DNA from 3 places in the Janthinobacterium sp. 1_2014MBL_MicDiv genome. Region 3 is predicted to be linked to each of the others. Evidence: predicted binding sites of a transcription regulator. Region 3 holds the regulator's gene; each other region holds the start of a gene.
What was found. The regulator NrdR, encoded in region 3, represses ribonucleotide reductase genes. The targets are predictions, from matches to a motif close to CACNANATNTNGTG.
Positions count from the first base shown of each region.

Region 1 (5,644 bases), 540 kb from region 3:
AGCCGCCGCGCGCGCCGCGGTCGCGCAGATGGGCCAGCACGCGGCGCGGCCCCAGCGCCTGCAGGTCGAACGGCGGCAGCTCGATGGCGTCGAGCGTGTTCTTGAACAGCAGCCCCAGCTCCGTATCGCCTTCCAGGCTCAGGCGGCGGCTGAAAAACAGGGTGTCGGGATCTTCCTGGCGCCGCGCCAGCAGCATCAGGTCGTGCACGCTGGCGGCGATGCACAGCTCGGGCACGTCGACATAGCGCTCGGCCACGAAGACCGTGCCCTGCCACTCGAAATCGAAGGCGATGCCCGCATCCAGCAGGCGCAAGCGCAGACTGCGGCCTTCCAGGCTCTGCCGCACATCGTCGGGCAACTGGGGCGCCAGCAGGCGGTTCAGCCCCTGCACGAACAGCCAGGACGCCGGATACGGCGGCAGCTTCGACAGCAATTCGGCCAGTGGTTCCGGCAGCCGGTAAGCCAGCGGCCCCTTCGGCAGGCCCGCCCTGGCCTGGGCGGGGGCCGGCACGGGGACGGGCAATCTTTCCAGTTGATCTTGCATGGTGCTTCCTTTCGATGCGTTCAATGAGCGGCGTGCTGTTCCATGCCGGGCTGGCCATGCCAGTAGCCGTCGCAGGCGCCGGCCGGCTGGCAGGCCGCCAGCTGGGCCTGCGCACCGACGCCGCTGACCAGGCCGCGCCGCGCGCGGTCGAAAATGGCGATGACCTGGTCCGTATGCATGGCTTGCGGGCTGAGGCGCGCGACGGACACGCCCATGGCATGCATGGCGTCGAGTTCGCGCACCAGGTTGTAGACCAGGGCCGACTGCGTCTGCGTGCCGTTGAGCACGAGGAACGGCACTTCGTCGCGCGTGCGCAGCAGCAGGCCATCCGGCTCTTCCAGGCAGCTGTAGCCGCAATCGTCCTTCGGCAGGTTGCGGTTGCGCGCCGTGAAGCAGCGCGCGGAAAACGCCAGCGGCATGCGGCCATAGGCAAAGACTTCCGTTTCCAGCCCTTCCGGTTTCTGGCGCTGCATCTCGGCCAGCGCTTCCTGGCCCATTTCCAGCGGCATCACCCAGCGCCGGGCGCCCAGGCGCGCCAGCAATTGCAGGCTGGGACCATTGAACAGGTTCAGGTGCGGGCCGGCGATGAAAGGCGCGCCCTTCGCCATGCAATGCACGGCGCCCATGTCGTTCGCCTCGACCGCATAGCGGCCATTGCCCGTGATGCGGCGCAGGGTCGCCAGTTCGGCGCCCGCCTCGATCAGCGCCTGCGTCGACAGCACCACTTCCTTGCCGGCTGCGGCCAGCATGTCGGCGATATCGAGCCAGTCGGCCAGGCGCAGCTCATGCCGGCGCGAGCACACGGTTTCGCCCAGGTAGACGATATCGACGGCGGTGCCGGCGATCTGCTGGTAAAACTCGAACACAGTGGCACGCGGCCAGTAGTACAGCAAGGGGCCCAAAGAGAGTTTCAGCATGTTCATCCTTTATTTCCAGGAGCGGTGGTAAGCGCCCAACGTGTGCTGCTGGCCCTCGGCCAGCTTGTCCATGGCCGCCATCCAGCCCGGCTTGACGGCGTAGCGCGCATTGCCTTCGCGGCAGGCGTCGATCGCCTCGCGCCAGACGCGCGTCACCTGCGCCACGTAGGCGGGGCTGCGCTGGCGCCCTTCGATCTTCACGGCGCGCACGCCCATGGCGATCAATTGCGGCAGCAGCGCCAGGGTATTCAGGCTGGCCGGCTCCTCGATCGCGTAATACTCTTCGTCGTTGACCTCGAAACGTCCCTTGCACAGGGTCGGGTAGCTGGCGTTCTCGCCCGGCGCGTAACGGTCGATCAGCACGCCGTTCAGGCGCGACTCCAGGCCGTTCGGCGTCTCCAGCCAGCGCACGGATTTCGCCGGCGAGCACACGCCGTGGGTATTCGGCGCCTCGCCCGTCGCATACGAGGACAGCGCGCAGCGGCCCTCGACCATCACGCACAGGCTGCCGAAGCCGAAGACCTCGATCTCGACATCCGTCTTGGCGATCAATTGCTCGACCTGCGCCATGGACAGCACGCGCGGCAGCACGGCGCGGGCGATGCCGAAGTGTTCATGGTAAAAATTGATGGCCTCGTAATTGGTGGCCGACCCCTGCACGGACAGGTGCAGGCGCAGCTGCGGCTGGTGCTGGGCCGCATACGCCATCAGGCCCGGATCGGCGACGATCATGGCGTCGATGCCGGCCTGCGCGGCGCGGTCGATGGCGCTGCGCCATACGGCCCAGTTGTGCGGCTGCGGATAGGTATTCAAGGCCAGCAAGACCTTGCGTCCATACTGGTGCGCATAGCGCACGCCCTCGGCGATGGCCTTCTCGTCGAAATTGAGGCCGGCGAAATTGCGCGCGTTGGTGGCGTCGCGAAAACCCAGGTACACGGTGTCGGCGCCATTGTCGACGGCCGCTTTCAGGGCGGGCAGGCTGCCGGCGGGACAGACCAGTTCCAGCGGTCCGGCCACGCGGGTGGCGGTGGTTGCTTCAAGCATCATGATATTCACATTCCTGTGTCGGCTCAGGGTGCAGACTATAGCCCCGCCCATGGCGCCCAGTCCTTGACCCAGGTGAAGGAATGCATGCATGGCCGGCACGCGCGCGAATTGCTTGACCTGGCTGTAAAATGCCCGTCCCATTATCCGATTCCACTGACCGCCATGCCCCGCAAACCGCTGCTGATCTTCCTGCTGACCCTGTTCCTCACCGTGCTGCAGGTGCAGTGGGCGGCGCCGGCCGACGGCCTTGACGCCGAGACGCTGTCCATCCTGTCGCCCGAGGTACTGGGCGCGTATCCGGGCGTGCTGCTGCTGTTCCTGCAGGCCGCCTTGGCGCGCCGCGCCATGTCCGTGCCGCGCCAGGCGGCCATCTGCACGGGCCTGCTGGCCGTCTACTGGCTGCTGGCGAACTACGTCACCTTCGACTTGCGCGTCGCCAGCTGGAGCACGTTCTCGCCGCTGGAAATCTGGGCGCACGTGCTGCCCGCCTCCCTCCTCAGCATCGCCGTCTGCGGCGCCGCCTGGTTCGGCCTGAGCTGCTTCATCCTGCGCCAGGGACGCGCGAAAAAGTAAACGGGGGCGCTTTTTTCACCTGCGTCAAGGATTTGGCAAGCAACTGCACGCCCCCTTTGACGTCACTACATTTAGTGATTAATCTCCATGAAAACACCGCATGTTGTGTTTATTGGAGATTCCATGTCAACTACAGCACCAGCAAGAGCAGCCCCCGGCCAGGTCGATGTCGCCGCGTCCGTCAATGAATATCTGGACCGGCGCGACTGGCGCGTCAACGCCAACGCCAACCAGGGTTATTCCCTGGGCGGCCTGATCCTCAACGTCTCGGGCAAGGTCATCGCCAACTACTGGCTCGACCAGGTGTACCCGCCGGCTGTGGGCGCGGCGCACCGCGAAGCGGCCCTGCACATCCACGACCTCGACATGCTGGCCGGCTATTGCGCCGGCTGGTCGCTGCGCACCCTGCTGCACGAAGGCTTGAATGGCGTGCCAGGCAAGATCGAATCGAGCCCGCCGAAGCATATGTCGAGCGCCATCGGCCAGATCGTCAACTTCCTCGGCACGCTGCAAAACGAATGGGCCGGCGCGCAGGCGTTCAGCTCCTTCGACACCTACATGGCACCCTTCATCCGCAAGGACAGCCTGCGCTACGAGGACGTGCGCCAGTACATGCAGGAGCTGATCTTCAACCTCAACGTGCCATCGCGCTGGGGCACGCAGACGCCGTTCACCAACCTCACCTTCGACTGGGTCTGCCCGGACGACCTGCGCGAGCAGATCCCCGTCATCGCCGGCCAGGAGATGGATTTCTGCTATGGCGAGCTGCAGGCCGAGATGGACATGATCAACCGCGCCTACATCGAGATCATGATGGCGGGCGACGCCAAGGGCCGCGTCTTCACGTTTCCCATCCCGACCTACAACATCACCGAGGACTTCGACTGGCATAGCGAGAACGCCGAACGCCTGTTCGAGATGACGGCCCGCTACGGCCTGCCCTACTTCCAGAATTTCATCAATTCGGAACTCAAGCCGAACATGATCCGCTCCATGTGCTGCCGCCTGCAGCTGGACTTGCGCGAACTGCTGAAACGCGGCAACGGCCTGTTCGGCTCGGCCGAGCAGACCGGCTCCCTCGGCGTGGTGACGGTCAACTGCGCGCGCCTGGGCCATTTGTGGCGCGGCGACGAGAAAGCGCTGCTGGCCGACCTGGACCGCCTGCTGGAACTGGGCAAGTCCAGCCTGGAAATCAAGCGCACCACCATCGAGGAACTGATGCAGCAAGGCCTGTTTCCCTACACGAAACGCTACCTGGGCACCCTGCGCAACCACTTTTCCACGCTGGGCGTGAACGGCATCAACGAGATGATCCGCAATTTCAGCGGCGACGCCTATGACATCACGGCGCCAGAAGGCCATGCGCTGGCCGTGCGCCTGCTCGACCACGTGCGCGCCCGCATGCTGGCATTCCAGGAAGAGACGGGGCATATGTACAACCTGGAAGCGACGCCGGCCGAGGGCACGACCTACCGCTTCGCCCGCGAAGACCGCAAGCGCTTCCCCGCCATCCTGCAGGCGGGCACGCCGGACAACCCCTACTACACGAATTCCTCGCAGCTGCCCGTCGGCCATACGGACGACCCGTTCGAGGCGCTGGAACTGCAGGACGCGCTGCAGCGCAAGTACACGGGCGGCACGGTGCTGCACCTGTACATGACGGAAGCGCTGTCGGACGCCAACGCCTGCCGCGAACTCGTGAAGCGCGCCCTGGGCCGCTTCTCGCTGCCCTACATCACGGTCACGCCCACGTTTTCCATCTGCCCGCGCCACGGCTACCTGGCCGGCAAGCACGAATTCTGTCCCACCTGCGACGCGGAGCTCATCGCCCGCAAGCAGGCCCACCCTGTTGCATCTCTTGAGGAAACGCCATGAACGCACGTCCCGACTTCACTCCCGCCATCACCCTCGTCGACAGCGAACGCCAGCGCTGCGAAATCTGGACTCGCGTGATGGGCTATCACCGTCCCGTCGCCTCGTTCAACATCGGCAAGCAGGGCGAATTCCACGAGCGCCAGTACTTTACGGAAACGGGCGCCCGGCTTGGCCAGCCCGCCTGCCATGGCGGCTGAACTGAAAGTGGGCGGCCTGACGCCCTTTTCCGCCAGCGACTATCCGGGCAAGCTGGCGGCCGTGGTCTTCGTGCAGGGCTGCCCGTGGCGCTGCGGCTATTGCCACAATCCGCACCTGCAGGCGCGCACGCCGGACGGCGCGATGCCCTGGCGCGACGTCCTGACCTGGCTGCGCCGCCGCGTGGGCCTGGTCGACGCCGTCGTCTTCAGCGGCGGCGAGGCCTGCATGGACCCGGCGCTGGGGCGCGCCATCGGCGAGGTCAAGGCGCTGGGCTTCGGCATCGGCCTGCATACGGCCTGCATCTATCCGCAGCGCCTGACCGAGGTGTTGCCCCTGCTCGACTGGGTGGGCTTCGACATCAAGGCGCCGTTTGCCGACTATCGTCATGTGACCCGCGTCGCCGGCAGCGGCGATCCGGCGCGCGCCTGCCTGGACGCCATCCTGGCCAGCGGCGTCGCCTACGAATGCCGCACCACGGCCCACCCGGACC
Region 1 covers NZ_CP011319.1:3,832,632-3,838,275, forward strand. The annotation lists gene ubiT (ubiquinone anaerobic biosynthesis accessory factor UbiT) at 1-544, opposite strand, end outside; gene ubiV (ubiquinone anaerobic biosynthesis protein UbiV) at 565-1,461, opposite strand; gene ubiU (ubiquinone anaerobic biosynthesis protein UbiU) at 1,471-2,508, opposite strand; gene YQ44_RS16595 (hypothetical protein) at 2,671-3,081, shown strand; gene YQ44_RS16600 (ribonucleoside triphosphate reductase) at 3,205-4,956, shown strand; gene nrdD (anaerobic ribonucleoside-triphosphate reductase) at 4,953-5,153, shown strand; gene YQ44_RS16610 (anaerobic ribonucleoside-triphosphate reductase activating protein) at 5,143-5,644, shown strand, end outside.
Region 1: the regulator NrdR is predicted to act here: its motif matches at 3,145-3,158, upstream of YQ44_RS16600 (ribonucleoside triphosphate reductase).

Region 2 (5,644 bases), 2.6 Mb from region 3:
CGGCAAGACGGCCTTGAGCTTTACACTGGCCGGTTTCGCTACCTTGCTACTGGCCTATGTCGGCAGCCGTTTTGTACTTGAAGTGGTTTTACACCGAGGATTCGCATGACACGTGTTTTATTCTGGCTGGCGCTGGTGTTCCTGGTGCTGTTCGCTATCCGCAGCAAGATCCGCGGCATGCAGCAGCGCGCCCGCGCGCAGCAGCAACAGCCGCCGCATCCGTTTGCACCGCCCGGCCGGCCGCAGGAATTGCCCGATGCCGAGCTGATGCTGTGCTGCGCCCATTGCGGCGTGTACTACCCGGCTTCCGAAAACGTGCAGGCCAAGGGCCACGATTACTGCAGTCACGCGCACGCCACCCTGTAGTGTCGGCCGGCGGGCAGGTAGGCCGCCGCCTCCCGCATTGCTCATCCGTATCGTAACGTCCCCCACCGCCAGTCTGGCGTAGCATCTGCAGGAAGCGACCCGTAGCGCCATCGCAGAAAGGCCAGTCCATGTCCCGCCTCAGCCCGCGTACCGTGGCCGCCATCGGCATGCCGCCGGCACCGCAATTGAGTGGCAACTCGGCCGCCATGCAGGCGCTGCGCGCGCAGATCGGCCGCATCGCCTGCTGCGGCGCGCCGGTGGCCATCCGCGGCGAGTCGGGCAGCGGCAAGGAGTTGGCGGCGCGCGCCATCCATGCGCAGGGCGCGCGCGCCCCTTTTCCGTTTATCGCCGTCAATTGCGGGGCGATACCCGAAGCGCTGATGGAGGCGGAATTCTTTGGCTGCCGCCAGGGCGCCTATACGGGCGCGCTGCATGAACGGCAGGGCCTGTTCCAGGCCGCGCACGGCGGCAGCCTGCTGCTCGATGAAGTCGACGACCTGCCGCTGGCCATGCAGGTAAAGCTGTTGCGCGCCCTGCAGGAGCGCCGCGTGCGCAAGCTGGGCGGCAGCACCGACGAAGCCGTCGATGTGCGCATCCTGTGCGCCAGCCAGCATGGCCTGGCGCGCGGCGTGGCGGCCGGCACCTTTCGCCGCGATCTGTATTACCGGCTCAATGTGATCGAGCTGGCCGTGCCGCCGTTGCGGGAACGGCTCGGCGATCTGCAGGTATTATGTGAGGCGATACTGGCGCGCCTGGCGCCAAGGCAGACCGTGCGGCTGGCGCCGCCGGTGCTGGCGGCACTGGGCAATTATGCGTTTCCAGGCAATGTGCGCGAGCTGGAAAACCTGCTGGAACGGGCGCTGGCTTTTGCCGACGGCGGCGTGATCGCGCTCGACGGCCTGGGCTTGCCGCCAGCCGTTCCGGTCCCGGCTGCGGTCCCGATGCGCGCTGCAGCTGGCGCCGTGCCCTTGGAAGCGGCGGTGCCCGGACTGGAGCGGCAACTGTCGCTGCCCGGCATGGCGGCGCGCGGCGAGGTGGCCGTCCTGCCATTGGCGGCGTATCTGTGCCGGGCCGAGCGCGACATGATCGTGCTGGCGCTGGAGCGGGAACGCTATCACCGCGGGCGGGCGGCGCGGCAACTGGGGCTCAGCGTGCGCCAGTTGCGTTACAGAATGCAAAAATTGACGATATAGGAGCCCCGGCTTGATGACGGCATGGAAGATAGATGAAGACGGCTGGTGCGATGGCGCCGTGCGCTACGAATCGCCGTACTGGGATGCGCGGCCCGATGGCGCGCAAATCGACTTGCTGGTGATCCATAACATCAGTTTGCCGGGTGGCCACTTTGGCGGGCCGCATGTGTCGGACTTGTTTACCGGCCGGGTAGATTATAATGCCGATCCTTCTTTCGCCGACCTGCGTGGCTTGCAGGTGTCGGCGCACTTTTTTGTGCGGCGCGATGGTGCGTTGTTGCAATATGTTTCGGCTGACCAGCGCGCCTGGCATGCCGGCACGTCCTCGTTCGAGGGACGCCCGCAGTGCAATGGATATTCGATCGGTATCGAAATGGAAGGCTCGGACTGCGTGCCCTTCCAGCCGCGGCAATACCATGTCCTGGCGGCATTGACGGCGGCGCTGGTGGCGCGCTACGGGCTGAGCCAGGTGCGTGGACATGAACATATTGCGCCGGGCAGGAAGACGGATCCGGGGCCATTTTTCGACTGGCATTTTTATCAAGTATGCTGGCTGGAAACCCTGGCGCGGCAAGCTGCGTTAGCGCTTACTTCGCGGGCATTGGGCTTCCCGCCGCTGCCCTGAAAAGTCAACCGAAATCGTATAAGAAAGTACAAAAAATTACGCTGGCGGATGCCGGAAAACTATTGCATCCCATTTCGATGGGCACTACAATTAGTGCAGAACTTGGATTTAAAGACTATATGTAGTGCCATCTCAGACGTTTTCAGAATTATTGTCAAAGCTACCCTGCTTGCCGGTATGGCAACGGGAACTGGCGGTTTATCACCCTTGATCGTGTTTCGCGCCAGCCCGGCAGTACGGTTTGGCAATATGGATTCTGACCCTGTTTGCGCATTATGAATTTATTATTTAGCAACAATATTACCTGAAGAAACCCTGAGCATCGGGCGTTCTATTCAACAACACACGCGGCAGCAAAACTGCAGGCTGACTTTAGCTGACAACGGGAGCTTCAATGCAATCACCTCAAGATATTTCCATCAATCCAACGCCAGCATCGCCAGCGCCCAGCGCGGCCCACAGCGTGGCAAGTACCGGCGCAGCCTTGGGCGACTATCGCATCATCCGCCGCAACGGTGCGGTGGTGGCATTTGAGCCTTCGAAGATCGCCATCGCCATGACCAAGGCGTTTTTGGCCGTTAACGGCGGCCAGGGCGCGGCGTCGGCACGCATCCGCGAACTGGTGGAACAATTGACTGACGGTGTCGTGGCCGCGCTGGTGCGCCGCCATCCGGGCGGCGGCACCTTCCATATCGAAGACGTGCAAGACCAGGTGGAATTGTCGCTGATGCGTTCGGGCGAGCATGACGTGGCGCGTGCCTACGTGCTGTACCGCGCCAAGCACATGGAAGAGCGCCGCCTGCAGAAGGAAGCGCAAGGCGCTTCCGCGCAAGTCACGGCGCCCCAGCTGAACGTCACCGACAACGGCGTGCGCCGCCTGCTGGACATGCAGGAAGTGCGCGACCTGATCAACGCCGCTTGCGCCGGCCTGGAAAAGCACGTCGATGCCGACGCCATCCTGGCCGAGACCGTGAAAAACCTGTACGACGGCGTGCCCGTCGAAGAGCTGCACAAGTCGGCCATCCTGGCGGCGCGCGCGCTGATGGAAAAAGATCCGGCCTACAGCCAGGTCACGGCCCGCATCCTGCTGCACACGGTGCGCAAGGAAGTGTTCGGCAAGGAAGTGCCGCAAGCGGCCGCTGCCGCCGAATACCTGACGTATTTCCCCGCATATATTGCCAAGGGCATCGCCAACGACCTGCTGAATCCGGTACTGGCCAGCTTCGACCTGGAACGCCTGGCGAAAGCCATCGTCGCCGACCGCGACTTGCAATTCGGTTACATCGGCCTGCAAACCCTGTATGACCGCTACTTCCTGCACATCCATGACGTGCGCATCGAAATGCCGCAGGCCTTCTACATGCGCGTGGCCATGGGCCTGTCGCTGAACGAAGCGGACCGCGAAGCGCGCGCCATCGAGTTCTACAAGCTGCTGTCCTCGTTCGACTTCATGAGCTCGACCCCGACCCTGTTCAACTCGGGCACCCTGCGCTCGCAGCTGTCGTCGTGCTACCTGAGCACCGTGTCGGATGACCTCGAAGGCATCTACGACGCCATCAAGGACAACGCGCTGCTGGCCAAGTACGCAGGCGGCCTGGGCAACGACTGGACGCCAGTGCGCGCCCTGGGCGCCCACATCAAGGGCACCAACGGCAAGTCGCAAGGCGTGGTGCCGTTCCTGAAAGTGGTCAACGACACGGCCGTGGCAGTCAACCAGGGCGGCAAGCGCAAGGGCGCCGTCTGCGCCTACCTGGAAACCTGGCACATGGACATCGAGGAATTCCTCGACCTGCGCAAGAACACGGGCGACGACCGCCGCCGCACGCACGACATGAACACGGCGAACTGGATTCCCGACATGTTCATGAAGCGCGTCATGGAAAAAGGCGAGTGGACCCTGTTCTCGCCATCCGAAACGCCGGACTTGCACGACCTGGTCGGCAAGGCCTTTGAAAAGGCGTACCTGGGCTACGAAGCCAAGGCCGCCGCCGGCGAAATGCGTTCGTTCAAGAAGATCGCCGCGCTGGACCTGTGGCGCAAGATGCTGTCGATGCTGTTTGAAACGGGCCACCCATGGATCACCTTCAAGGATCCGTGCAACATCCGCAGCCCGCAGTCGCACGTCGGCGTCGTCCACAGCTCGAACCTGTGCACGGAAATCACGCTGAACACGGGTCCTGACGAAATCGCCGTCTGCAACCTCGGTTCCGTGAACATGCCGGCGCACATGAAAGAAGGCAAGCTCGATCACGTCAAGCTGGCCAAGACCATCCGCACCGCCATGCGCATGCTCGACAACGTCATCGACATCAACTACTACGCCGTCGACAAGGCGCGCAATTCGAACATGCGCCACCGTCCGGTCGGCATGGGCGTGATGGGCTTCCAGGACTGCCTGCACATGATGCGCGTGCCGTTCGCCTCGGATGCCGCCGTGTCGTTTGCCGACACCTCGATGGAAGCCGTCTGCTACTACGCCTACCTGGCGTCGACGGAACTGGCCGAAGAGCGCGGCCGCTATGAATCGTACGCCGGCTCGCTGTGGGACCGCGGCATCCTGCCGCAAGACTCGGTCAAACTGCTGGCCGAAGAGCGCGGCGGCTACCTGGAAGTCGATTCCTCGTCGGCCATGGACTGGACCCCGGTGCGCGAGCGCATCGCCAAGTTCGGCATGCGCAACTCGAATTGCGTGGCGATCGCCCCGACGGCGACGATCTCGAACATCATCGGCGTATCGGCCTGTATCGAGCCGACGTTCCAGAACCTGTACGTGAAATCGAACCTGTCGGGCGAATTCACCGAGATCAACGGCTACCTGGTGCGCGACCTGAAGGCGCGCGACCTGTGGGATGAAGTCATGATCTCGGACCTGAAGTACTTCGACGGCTCGCTGGTGAAGATCGACCGCATCCCGCAAGACCTGCGCGACATCTATGCGACGGCCTTTGAAGTATCGCCAAGCTGGCTGGTGGAAGCGGCTTCGCGTCGCCAGAAGTGGATCGACCAGGCGCAGTCGCTGAACATCTACATGGCGGGTGCTTCCGGCAAGAAGCTGGACGAAACCTACAAGCTGGCATGGCTGCGTGGCCTGAAAACCACTTACTACCTGCGCACCATCGCCGCCACCCACATGGAGAAATCGACCTCCAAGACGGGCGCCCTGAATGCCGTGGCAGTCGACGGCGGCATGTCGGCCAGCGCACAGAGCGCCCAGGCAGCCGTGGTGGCTGCAGCAGCGGTGGCCGTGGCGCCAGCAGTGGCAGCGGCAGCGGACGACGCCGATGGCGAAGCCTGCTACCTGCGTCCAGGCGACGATGGCTTTGAAGAATGCGAAGCCTGCCAGTAAAACCCGGCGCGCAGCCCGCTTTCTGAAGTGCGGCTGCGCCACTTGCCCGGTATCGGGCTTGCGTGCGACGGTTTTTAGTATAAATTTTAGTTGTCAGCCCGGTACGGCCGGGTT
Region 2 covers NZ_CP011319.1:558,799-564,442, forward strand. The annotation lists gene YQ44_RS02410 (cytochrome C assembly family protein) at 1-109, shown strand, start outside; gene YQ44_RS02415 (PP0621 family protein) at 106-366, shown strand; gene YQ44_RS02420 (sigma 54-interacting transcriptional regulator) at 495-1,559, shown strand; gene ampD (1,6-anhydro-N-acetylmuramyl-L-alanine amidase AmpD) at 1,573-2,184, shown strand; gene YQ44_RS02430 (ribonucleoside-diphosphate reductase subunit alpha) at 2,579-5,530, shown strand.
Region 2: the regulator NrdR is predicted to act here: its motif matches at 2,298-2,311, upstream of YQ44_RS02430 (ribonucleoside-diphosphate reductase subunit alpha).

Region 3 (5,644 bases):
AGCAGGGCCATGATCAATTGCACGATCAGGTGGGCATTGGAGATGAGCGCGAGGAAAGAAAGATCTTGTGTAACGTTCATTGGCTGGCAGTCTGTTGGTGAATTATCCGGGGGTGGCGGGTAGGGCTCAGGCGGCGCGCATGCGGGCCGCCACTGCATCAGGCACGGCGCGCGGGCGCAGTGCCGAGTCGACGCAGCCGATCTTGACGCGTGCCGTATTGAGCAGGCTGTCGCCGCACCAGGCTTGTTGCAGGAAAACGATGGAGGCGCGCCCCATTTTCTCTATGCTTAAGGTTAATCTTATCGTGTCATCGAGTCTGGCCGGCGCATGATAGTCGGCGTTGACGCTTTTGACAACGAACATCGCGTCGTGCTGTTGTAGCAATTCCTGCTGGCCTACCTCGATGGCGCGCAGCCATTCTGTGCGCGCGCGCTCAAAGAACTTCAGGTAGTTTGCGTAGTAAACGATGCCACCGGCGTCGGTGTCTTCATAGTAGACACGTACGTTCCAGGTAAAGACTGAAGGCATGTTTATTGCGCCAGTAGTGAGATTGAGCAACATTTTACGCGATTTTTCTTCTTGTGACTTGAGGCGCTTGCCTGAATGCCATGCAAAAGCAGCATGCAAGTTGCACCGCAGCATTGTAAGTCTGGGGTGTCCAATGGCAAGCTTCGTAACATACGCTTACATGCCGCAGCCAGGTTTAAGTTCAGCTTAAGAACTGGCGTAGCGGCCCCGTTGATGCTGCGGCGTGCCCGGGCTTGCATGGCGCGCGGCGATTATAGCCGCACCGTTGCATTCCTTGCTCAATTTGAGCACTTAACTTACAATTTGATTTCCATTACGTCTCACGTGACTGGCGAAAAGTCGAAGCGATCTCCACAGTGTGGCGGTCCGCTTACCGGCGAAAGGTGGACACCCACCGGGAAACGTGAGATTTTTCATCAGCCGTTCGCCTGGGTAGCCACTATGGAAAAGCACGAAGAGGCTGCCTGTCCAATGTTGTTATTCACTTAACGCCGGCTCCCCTCATTCGATCCAACCTGCCAGTACAAGCACCCTCATACTTGGAGTTTTTACATGTTTGCAAAAGATCACACCCTCGCCAACGTCGATCCTGAATTGTTCGCCGTCATTCAAAAAGAAAATGTGCGCCAGCACGATCACATCGAGTTGATCGCGTCGGAAAACTACACCTCGCCAGCCGTGATGGAAGCGCAAGGTTCGCAACTGACGAACAAGTATGCCGAAGGCTATCCAGGCAAGCGCTACTACGGCGGCTGCGAATACGTCGACGTGGCCGAGCAACTGGCGATCGACCGCGTGAAACAGCTGTTCGGCGCCGAATGCGCGAACGTGCAGCCGAACTCGGGCTCGCAAGCGAACCAGGGCGTGTTCTTCGCCATGCTGAAACCAGGCGACCTGATCATGGGTATGTCGCTGGCCGAAGGCGGCCACCTGACGCACGGCATGCCGCTGAACATGTCCGGCAAATGGTTCGACGTCGTGTCCTACGGCTTGACGGCGGAAGAAGACATCGACTACGAGGCCATGGAGCGCCTGGCGCGCGAACGCAAGCCCAAGCTGATCATCGCCGGCGCGTCCGCATTCTCGAAAAAGATCGACTTCGAGCGTTTCAGCAAGATCGCCAAGGAAGTGGGCGCCTACTTCATGGTCGACATGGCCCACTACGCCGGCCTGATCGCCGCCGGCCTGTACCCGAACCCGGTGCCATTCGCCGACTTCGTCACCTCGACCACGCACAAATCGCTGCGCGGCCCGCGCGGCGGCATCATCCTGATGAAGGCCGAGCACGAAAAAGCCATCAACTCGGCCATCTTCCCCGGCATCCAGGGCGGCCCGCTGATGCACGTGATCGCCGGCAAGGCCGTCGCCTTCAAGGAAGCGCTGAGCCCTGAATTCGTCGACTACCAGAAGCAAGTGATCAAGAACGCCGACGTGCTGGCGAAAACCCTGATCAAGCGCGGCCTGCGCATCGTTTCCGGCGGCACCGAGTCGCACGTCATGCTGGTCGACCTGCGCGCCAAGAACCTGACGGGCAAGGAAGCCGAAGCCATCCTCGGTTCCGCGCACATCACCTGCAACAAGAACGGCATCCCGAACGACCCGCAAAAGCCATTCGTCACCTCGGGCATCCGCCTGGGCAGCCCGGCGATGACGACGCGCGGCTTCAAGGAAGCGCAAGCGGAAGAAGTGGGCAACCTGATCGCCGACGTGCTGGACAATCCGCATGACGCCGCCACCATCGAGCGCGTGAAAGCGGCCGTGAAAGTGCTGGCCGACGCGCACCCGGTCTACGCCGCATAATTATTTGTCCAGAATGTGTCATACAGAGTAAGATTCTGTCTGACACATTCCGTTGTGCCCATGGGCGCCCGGAGTGATTCGGGCGCCCTTTAATTTAAGAGCGGCGATTTTCCGTCATTCACTACTATAAAGTTGTATCCGCCACATGAAATGTCCATTTTGCCAGCACGGCGACACCCAGGTTCTCGATACGCGCGTATCGGAGGAAGGGGATGCCATACGGCGGCGGCGCCGCTGCAGCAAATGCGACAAGCGCTTCACCACCTATGAGCGCATTGAACTTATCATGCCGGCCGTCGTCAAAAAGAATGGCAGCCGGACGGAGTTCGCTGCGGATAAGTTGCGCGGCAGTTTGATGCTGGCCTTGCGCAAGCGCCCCGTCGCGGCCGCCTCAGTGGACACGGCCATCGCGTCCATCCAGGAAAAACTGCTGACCAGCGGCTTGCGCGAAGTCGATTCCGGCTATATCGGCGAACTCGTCATGCAGGAATTGAAGCGTCTCGACAAGATCGCCTACATCCGCTTCGCTTCCGTCTACAAGAATTTCGAAGACCTGGCCGAGTTCCAGGATGCGATCGCCGAAGTGGGACAGGCGCGCAAGCCCTGACTTGCGTCTGATCGCGGCGCGCTGGCGGCTGGCGTGCCGCGGACGTTTCGGCGCCTTGCCGTCCCGGCGATTCGTCGCCTCACTGTCGCACCATCTCATTCGTCCATCGTCCATCGTCCAGACTCGATGCACCCTGCAGGGCTGGCCGCCCTATGGCCGCATCGTCACGGCCGCGTGTAGGCGCCACCTGGCCATGCCGCGCGCGAGGCTGCTGCTTGCCTGGCGTTTCCGGCAAGCGGTCTGATCAATTACAGCAGCTTTTTTTCCTCGCGCCGCGCCTTTTTGCCACATCGTTTGCGCTGCCGCATACCAGAGTCTTTGACCGCGCCTATCGTGTAGCTGGGCCGCCCGTTCCTGCGGTCCGTTTTGCGCGAGGGAGCACTTCATGGGCAACGGAGGCCGCCGCAGGGCGACGATGGACGGCAGCAGCCTGGTCGAGGTGCTGGTGTCGCTGCTGCTACTGGCGCTGGGCTTGCTCGGCGCCAGCATATTGCAGCTGACTTCCCTGCGCGCGCGCCATGAGTCGGCGCTGCTGTTGGCCGGCGCCCAGCTGGCTTCTGGCATGGCCGAGCGCATGCGCGCCAATGGCGGCCTCCTGCATGGTCCCGACGCCAACAATCCCTATTTGAACCTGGCTTACGAAGCGGCGCCGGATGGTGCCGAACCGCCTGGCGGCGCGCCCGACTGCTTTGGCGCCGCCGCCTGCGGCGCGGCACAGCTGGCGCAATTCGACATCGCCGAGTGGAAACAGCAGCTGCATGCCGCCTTGCCCGGCGCGCGCCTGCTGATCTGCCGCGATGCCCAGGCATGGGACAGCGCCGCGCAAGGCTTGCACTGGGCTTGCAGCGGCGGCAAGGGCGCGCCCATCGTCATCAAGCTGGGCTGGCGCGGCCGCCGTCCCGACGGTAAGCCTGCCGTGAATGGGGCCGGCGAGTCGCTGCCCAAGCTGGCATTGCAACTGGGCGGAGGCGGCGCATGAGTGCCGCACGACGCCGGCGTGGCGGCATGAGCCTGGTTGAATTGCTGGTGGCCCTGTTCCTGGGTGCCCTGCTGATGCTGGCCGCCAGCACCGTGCTGCTGGCGGCCAGCGGCAGTTACTTCGACCAGTCCGCCAGCGCGCGCCTGGATGACAACGGCCGCTATGCGCTCGATGCCATCGCCAGGGCCGTGCGCCAGACGGCGTACGTGAATTGGGACAGCAGCGCCGCGCCGGTCGCCCACGCGGCGCATGACAGCGCCAATATCGCCGGGCTTGACGCGCACAGCCTGGGCAAGAACAGCGAGGGCATCAGCCAGCCGCTGCCGGCCGCCGTGCACGGCAGCGACGTGCTGGCCTTGCGCTATTACGGCGCCGGCATGGGAGAGAACGGCGATGGCTCCGTCCTCAATTGCGCCGGCTTTGGCGTCGGCGCCGCGCAGACGGAGGCGCAGCGGGGCTGGAGCATTTTTTATGTGGCGCAGGGCGCCGACGGCGAGGGAGAATTGCGCTGCAAGTACCGTGGCGCGAACGGCTGGGGCGCCGACGCCATCATCCGTGGCGTCGACACCTTCCAGGTCCTGTATGGCCTCGATACGGATACGCCGCCCGATGGCGTGGCGAACCAGTACGTCAAGGCCAGCGCGCTCGACGCTTACGATGCGGCGCTGCTGCTGGTGGGCGCCAGCGCGGCCGAACGCCAGCGCGACTTTGCCCGCCGCACGCACTGGAAGCGCGTGGCCAGCGTGCGCGTGGCGTTGCTGCTGCATGGCGAGGCGGGCGAAGCGGAAAAGACCGGGCCAGCGCAGTTCGACCTGTTTGGTGCCGCGTATGCGGAGGCGCATGGCGCCAGCGACACGGGCGTGCGCATCGCACGTTCAGCCCTGCCTGCCGCCTTGCGTGGCCGGCTGCGGCACATGCTGCAGACCAGCATCCTGCTGCGCAACGGGCCGGCATAGGCGGCACGATGGCCAGCGCTGGCGCCAGCTGCGGCTCACCGGTTTGCCTCCAGCGGGGGGCGATCCTGGTGTACGTGCTGTGCCTGCTGGTCGTGATCCTGTTGCTGGGCATATCGGCGGCGCAGATGGCATTGCTGGGCGAAAAGGCGGCTCGCGGCGAGCGCGACCGGCATATCGCGTTCCAGGCCGCGGAGGAGGCATTGATGGATGCGCAGAACGATATCGAAGGCTTGCCCGGCGCGCCAGGACGCAGCAGCCTGTTCGCGCCGGGCAGCGCGGCGGGATTCACTGTCGGCTGCGGCGATGGTGGCGAGCTGGGCTTGTGCCTGCCGGCGGAAAAGGGCGCGCCGGCGCTGTGGCTGAGCATGGAGCTGGGCGGTGCCGAGGCGGCCAGCGGGAGCGACGGGAACCGCGCCGTACCCTATGGCCGGTTTACGGGCGCGGCCATGCAGACGGGACAGGGCTTTTTGCCATTTCGCCGGCCCCGCTACATCATCGAGTTGCTGCCGTTTCACCTGCCCGGCGAAGAGGCGGGGGCCGTGATCGGCAGCCTCGCCACCGGCAATTATTTGTACCGCGTGACGGCCATCGGTTTTGGCGCGCAGGACAGCACGCAGGTGGTGCTGCAAAGCTATTACCGCAAGCAGGTAGCCGGAGCGGGGCCATGATCGCGCATCGGCATCGGCATTGGCTGGCGCTGCGGCGCGCTGGCCGGGCCTGGCTGGCGGCGCTGTGCTGGCTATGTTGCAGCGTTGCCGTTGGCGCCACCACGCC
Region 3 covers NZ_CP011319.1:4,370,685-4,376,328, reverse strand. The annotation lists gene tolQ (protein TolQ) at 1-80, opposite strand, end outside; gene ybgC (tol-pal system-associated acyl-CoA thioesterase) at 127-528, opposite strand; ZMP/ZTP riboswitch at 843-969, shown strand; gene glyA (serine hydroxymethyltransferase) at 1,081-2,328, shown strand; gene nrdR (transcriptional regulator NrdR) at 2,474-2,935, shown strand; gene pilV (type IV pilus modification protein PilV) at 3,321-3,914, shown strand; gene YQ44_RS18915 (PilW family protein) at 3,911-4,870, shown strand; gene YQ44_RS18910 (pilus assembly PilX family protein) at 4,879-5,538, shown strand; gene YQ44_RS18905 (pilus assembly protein) at 5,535-5,644, shown strand, end outside.